Regions from separate parts of the Bacillus sp. 01N42_2 genome, predicted to be linked through region 2. Evidence: predicted binding sites of a transcription regulator. Region 2 holds the regulator's gene; the other holds the start of a gene.
What was found. The regulator LexA, encoded in region 2, represses DNA repair genes until DNA is damaged. The targets are predictions, from matches to a motif close to CGAACATATGTTCG.

Region 1: a site for LexA is predicted at 1,693-1,706, ahead of AC1DN5_RS07165 (ImmA/IrrE family metallo-endopeptidase). Genes of this name have one in related genera too.

The regions. Positions count from the first base shown of each region.
Region 1 is NZ_JBFTRO010000002.1:680,368-683,781, reverse strand. It holds gene AC1DN5_RS07175 (PH domain-containing protein) at 1-231, opposite strand, end outside; gene AC1DN5_RS07170 (poly-gamma-glutamate hydrolase family protein) at 341-946, shown strand; gene AC1DN5_RS07165 (ImmA/IrrE family metallo-endopeptidase) at 1,087-1,677, opposite strand; gene xre (HTH-type transcriptional regulator Xre) at 1,825-2,163, opposite strand; gene AC1DN5_RS07155 (hypothetical protein) at 2,354-2,533, shown strand; gene AC1DN5_RS07150 (hypothetical protein) at 2,523-3,350, shown strand; gene AC1DN5_RS07145 (ATP-binding protein) at 3,250-3,414, shown strand, end outside.
Region 2 is NZ_JBFTRO010000002.1:99,387-102,800, reverse strand. It holds gene AC1DN5_RS04460 (YndM family protein) at 1-281, opposite strand, end outside; gene AC1DN5_RS04455 (hypothetical protein) at 438-866, shown strand; gene lexA (transcriptional repressor LexA) at 1,205-1,825, opposite strand; gene yneA (cell division suppressor protein YneA) at 1,978-2,289, shown strand; gene AC1DN5_RS04440 (YneB family resolvase-like protein) at 2,305-2,955, shown strand; gene AC1DN5_RS04435 (DUF896 domain-containing protein) at 3,024-3,257, shown strand.

The sequences.
Region 1 (3,414 bases), 580 kb from region 2:
GAATCTGGAAATGCTTTTGTACGGAATGGATTGAATCTCTGTTTTCTTACCCGTAAGTCCCTGTTTATCAACAAGAATAAGACGCTTATCCGTAAAGACAATGATATCGCGGACGAGTTTAAACGCGGCGTTGACATTCTCACCTTCCAGCAGAATACGGGCCAGTTCTTCTTTTGCTTCAGCCTTCGATATTGTCGACGCATTACCCAGCAATCCATTGATAAACCCCATGATAGATCCCCCCTGATACGTATTCTTTCAAATCATACTATAAAAAGGTTTTCATTCCTAGATGAGTAGAGTAAACTGGTGCTGACTGAAAAAGGAGAGCATGTTAAACATGAAAGATCGATATGACAGCTTCGCAGCTCTTTCCGCTGCTGAATCGGAATACAGAATTATCTATGAAGAAAATGAGGGAAGTGAACATATCGTCCTCGCTCCCCACGGCGGCAGAATTGAGCCCGGTGTCAGTGAACTGGTGCGGGCATTTTCTGACCAAAGTTCAATTTACTTATTTGAAGGCACAAAGCAGTGCGGCAACCGTTCCCTCCACTTGACAAGCACACGCTTTGATGAACCGCTGGCTTTAGAAAAAGTGACCGCTCATCATTATGCATTGGCTTTTCATGGGTACCATGATCGGGAAACGGCAAATACACTCGTCGGGGGCGCGGATCTGGAAAAGGCCAGACTGATTTGTGATCTGCTGCGTGAAGCGGGTTTTAGCGCCGAGCTGACGGACATGAACAATCGGCTGGCAGGTGTAAACCCCGGGAATATTGTGAATCGGACAAAAAGGAAAATGGGGCTGCAATTGGAAGTAAGCACGGCACAGAGAAATGCGCTGTTCAGCAATTTTGGCTGCCGGGGAGAAGAATACACGCCAACGGATCTGTTTTTTCGGTATGTAGATGCCGTCAAACTCGGTTTTTATGATAAATGAACAGGGTTCACTGGGTCTGTGGGGAGCAAGAAGTGCTTGGCTGGCAGCACGGTGAGAACAGCTTCATAATGCAAAAACTTTTCCTCCGATGTCAAAATGATGACATTCTGCCGGCTGCGTTTTCAGCCGGCAGAGAATCGCTAGTTTTCAATAAAATACGGCGATTTTTCTTCAGCGGCATGCAAGTGTGTCTGCCTGCCTTCGTAATACACATTCGGCCGCTTGTCGGATAGCAGACAAGTGAGCCGCTTCTGAAATTGAATACCTGCTTTACGCCGTTCAAACAGCTCAAGCCTTTTTTCCGCAAATGACGCCGTCACCCGGAAAGCGGCTGCGATTAAAATGACGGCGTGGTTCCTCCGCTGAGGAAGCTCCATGTTTAACAGCATAAAGGTCGGTACACAGAAGTGGTACATAAAATGGTTGGCCTGGAATTCCTGCAGTTCCCTGAACAGCTTGTTCATGTGGAAATGGTTCCCGGTATGCTTCAGCACATGGCACAGTTCGTGTGCAAAATCCTCCCATTGCTCCTCAGGTGACTTTTTTTGGTTCAGGACGATGCTGTACATGCCGTCCCGCTTCAGCATCATGCTGTGCGTATCTTCAAAATGAATCCAAATGTCAAGCTCCTTGGCAATCGTTTGCATATCAATATGGAGGGGGGCGGTCATTCCCATGCGGCAATATAAGTTTTTGACGTATTCCTCAAGATGTGTTAAAAAATCGCCCAATTGAATACACCCTTTCGAACATATGTTCTTTTTTAAGCGAGAAAGAAAAGCCCTGATCGGACTTTGAATCAATTCCCTTTTCTTTCAAAAATAAACATTCAGATATTATATCGGCTGAACGTTAAGCATTTTAAGGAAAAGAGCGAATTATTTATGTTTCGGCCTGCGGTTTTTCTCTTTTTCTTTTAAATAATTAATGAATTCAATGGCCTGCTGTTTGCTTTCCGGTGAAAAGTCCTGCATGTCCCGATATGCGATCTGCAGGTCGGGATCGGCAAACATGTCTTCATCTGAAGGTTCTTTTCCGGTTAACAAATAATCCGTCGACACTTTGAAATAATCCGCAAGCTTTTGCAGCGTTTCATAATCGGGTTCAGATCGGCCGTTTTCATAATGAGAATATCTGGCGCGCGAGACACCGATATGATTTGCGACTTCTTCCTGCGTTTTTTTTCCTCTGAGACTTTTCAATCTTCCGCCTATCATCCGAACGACCTCTCTTTTTTCAACACCCTAAGTTACTTATCATTATAGATACAAAATGTATCAAAATAAAGCGATGATAAAAAAAGTATCAAAAAGGTCTTGATGATACGAAAAGTATCGTTTATAATCAACATCACAGGGATACTAAATGTATCAAAATATGATAAGAAATTGATCAGGAGGGTGAGAGATGCATCCGATTATCATCCGTTTCAGCAGCAATCCGGCTGACCAAAGAAGTTTAGGAAAAGCAGGCGGGTCGATATCTTTTACCGCTTGCGGACTTCCGGTGTTCCGATTTGATAACCGATTGCAGTATGAACACTATATAAGTTTGAAGAAAAACGGAGATGTCCGTTATGAATCGTAAAAGCTACCCGTTTTTTATCTATTCCGGATTATTGAATTCTGAACATTATGACAAAATAGGTTCCGCTTTATGGCTGTTTTTATGGTTCATCAGTTCAACGACAAAGGAACACGTAAAAGACGGCGTCAAGTGGGGGCTTGTCCTCGGACATAAGCCAGTAAAAGCAAGAGAAATGGCCGATGTATTCGCAGTCAGTGAAAAAACCGTCAGGCGGTGGCTCGAGAGCTTGGAACAGCATGAATATATCAAAACCGTCCGCGCGCCTTACGGACTTATCATCTCCGTAAAACACTCGAAAAGATTCACGCAAAAAGGGACATTGCCCCGCCCGGAAGCAACTGACCGGACAATATCGGCAGATCACCGGGACAAAAATGTCCAGAGAGAAATAGATATAACAAAAAATCATACTGCTGAAGAAGCGATTACCGAAATTGCCGCCCATTTTATCAGATTAAGGTCTGCACAGGAGGGGCGGAGCGTATACCCGTCGCCCCGGGATTATCAGGCCATCGCCCGTATTGTTTCCCTCGGTGCGTCAGCACAAGAAGCAATCAAATGGCTCGGCGAATGCTTTACAGCTTTTGAACAGCGGCGCACCTCTTCAGCTGAAACGATCAAGGCTTTCAGCTATTGCGCCAAGTTTATGGAGGACCGCTTGAATGCACGAATTGCGGGAAGGACAATCACAACAAAAAAAGAGAGGAATACGATACATGACAAAACGAACGATCGAGCAGATACTGGCCGACCTGAAAAACGGAAAACGTCCATTACTGGCGGACAGACCGGAAGAATCAGACGAAAGCCGCTTTGACTGTCCGCTCTGTAAAGATCAGGGCGGTTATCTCGAAAAACAGCTGGGAATGGATGTGTGGGTC
Region 2 (3,414 bases):
GAAATAACCGCTGCCGCTGCAGGGGAGACATTAAACCCGCCAATGTTCATTAGAAATATCCATAATATAATGAATGAAATTCCGAAATCAGCTGCAACGGCTGTAAAATTGCTTGTTCGCGGCAGAATCATGCAATCACCCAAAAAGTAAGTGACCAAACTTAAGATCAAGGTAATAAACAGAACGTTTAAAAAAGTTACTTGGTACATCAGATCGAGAACAATGTACAGCAAAGCAAGTGTGAGCGCTGTTTTAGAAGCGAAAGCAATTACATGTTTCATTTGAACCACCTTCGTTATTTCGTTTAGTCTTCATTGTAGGCAATCAGCAAATTTTTAAACTGGTATATAGTGGTTATAAAGTGTGCGTTTCAATAAAATGTAAATAGACATCACCATATTCACAAGTTAAAATATGTAAAAAAGGGGGATGCAAAATTGAAAAAATGGTGGATATGTATTGCTGTTTTTTTATTATGTTTTTGCGGAGTACACTCAGCAGAAGCGGCTACCACTGAATTCGGATCAAAAACAAGCTTTATAATGGAGGGAGATGTAAAAGAGTTTTTTATTGAAAATCCGGGGGCTGTATCAGCTGATGATTACCTATTAGGATACAAGTTCACCATTGTGAACAATTCTTCATGCAATTTAAACGTGAAACTCCAGCGGATGGCGCTGAACGGAAACTTTTATACATTAAGTTCTAAAAGTTACAGCGGCAGCTGGTTAAACCTAAGTGCCCAGGACAAAAAATCAATTGATCCATATCACAAATACAGGATTCTGATTGAAAGCTCTTCAAACGTCTGTGAACCTGTTCATATTAAAGGGTTATACGGCGTGGAATATTATCATTTTGATTGAAAATAGATACCCGCAAAGGCAGCGGGTTTTTTTACACCTCATCAAAACTTATTGTGCTATGTACTAAATTTTCACAAATACAATGTAATCCGCCCGCTCCAGGTAAAGGTAGATGTATATCAAAATCAGCCCGCACAAATACAAAAGTTGAAAAATGGATAAAAAGTTTCCTTTAGGAAACATTATTTGTTGACTTCAAAAGTGAGATGACAGATAATAAAGATGTAAGTTTTTCCTCCTTAGCAGGTTCGTTTCTTAAGCCAGGGCGAATCTGCTCTTTTTTTGCAAAAGAAAAACCCCTTTCAGAGGGGTTTTACGATAAATAAAGTTTAATAGAATTAATGAACGGCTCTGAATACGCCGATCACTTTCCCTAAAATGCTTACGTTTTGCAGGATAATCGGTTCCATCGTCGGATTTTCCGGCTGCAGCCGCACATAATTGTCTTCTTTATAGAAGCGCTTGACCGTGGCTTCATCATCTTCGGTCATAGCCACCACGATTTCCCCGTTATTGGCCGTGTTCTGCTGTTTGACAATGACGTAATCTTTGTCAAAAATGCCGGCATCAATCATACTTTCTCCCATGATTTCTAACATGAATACGTGTTCTCCCGGAGGAACCATCCGGTCAGGAAGCGGAAAATACTCGTCGATATTTTCAACAGCCGTAATCGGAATACCCGCCGTCACTTTTCCGATGACCGGAACATTGACAACCTGGCTTTTCGGAATTTGGACTTCTTCTTCATCCAATACCTCAATCGCTCTCGGTTTAGTAGGGTCCCGTCTGATCAGGCCTTTTGTCTCCAGCCGCGCCAAATGTCCGTGCACGGTTGAACTGGAAGCCAGTCCTACTGCTTCTCCTATCTCTCTTACAGAAGGCGGATATCCTTTCGTTTTTACCTCTTCTTTAATAAAACGCAGGATATCAAGCTGCCTTTTTGATAGCTTCGTCATATTTCGCACCTCAAAACGTCGATTTTAAGTAGATTATAGCATGATTTTCCTGACAGTACAAACATAGGTTCGAAAAAAACGATTGACAGAAACATTTGTTCGTATATACTGAAAGGTATAAAAAGCGAACAAACATTCTGGAGGTTGTTTAAATGGCGAAGGAATCTATCATATTTGTCGGACTGTTTACTGCGATTTTAAGTGCCGTTATTTTACTTGTTTCATGTGCGGGAAATGATCAGGCACTCAGCCAATATGTTAAAATAAAGGTTCAGGACGGAGATACTCTGTGGTCACTTGCGGATCAAGTAGCAGAGAAGAAAAATATTAACAAAGAAGATTTCATTGAGTGGGTGACGGAGAATAATCATCTCCAAACTGCTGATATAAAGCCCGGAGACGAACTTATTCTTCCGGTTAAAAAGGAGCATCCGGCCGTATATCAGCTGGCCATTGTCAATTAGAGAGGAAAGAGAGAAATGAAGGCGCTCATTTATGCCCGGGTAAGCACAAACAAAGAACAGCAGCAGACGTCTTTAAAAAGACAGGAAGAGGAGCTCAGTGAGATCGCTGCGGCAAACGGCATGGAAGTTGCAAAAGTCATTTCAGAGAAAGCCAGCGGTTACGAAATGGACCGCGACGGAGTATTTGAAATGCTTGATGAAATTAAAAAGTCACATATTGACGCGATATTGGTGCAGGATGAAACAAGACTGGGAAGAGGAAACGCCAAGATCGCGCTTTTGCATTGTATTTACAGGGAGAACGTAAAGATATATACGACGGCTCATAAAGGTGAGCTGGAGCTTTCCGAAGCTGATACGATGGTACTCGAAATCGTCAGTATTGTTGAGGAATATCAAAGGAAAATTCACAATATGAAAATCCGGCGGGGAATGAAAAGAGCCGTAAAAAACGGCTATAAACCTGAACGGAATCTGAAAAACAGACATGAAAACAGCGGAAAAGAAAAAAAAGAGGTTCCTGTTTCGGAAATCATCAGGCTGAGAGCCAACAAGCTTACCTTTGCAGAAATCGCAGCCACCTTAAGAGGATTCGGCTATGATGTATCCAAAGCCACGGTTCACCGGCGTTTTCAGGAATATATCGCAGACAGCGAAGGCAGCTGACATGCTTCAGTTGTAAAAAAGACTATGTTTTAGTAGTATATAATCAACACGCATCAAAGGAGCTTATTATGATTTCTAAAGAAAAAATCGCAAGAATTAACGAATTGGCTCAAAAAGCTAAATCAAACACGATAACCGATGAGGAAAAAGCCGAACAGCAAAAGCTTCGCCAGGAGTATTTGAAAGGATTCCGCTCCTCAATGAAAAATACGTTAAAGAGCGTAAAAGTTATTGATCCGGAGGGTAATGATGTCACTCCTGAAAAATTAAAAAGGGAACAACAGAAAAATAATCTTCATTAAACAGAAAGAATACGGCAATACGTATTCTTTTTTGTATATACTAATATCAGGCTGTGATTTGCGACAATTTTCAACAAGTTTATCTCAAATTTAAGCTGAAAGAGTTGAGAAAAAGTCAGCATCGCTTTATGATGAAAAGGTACAACAATAAGGAAGG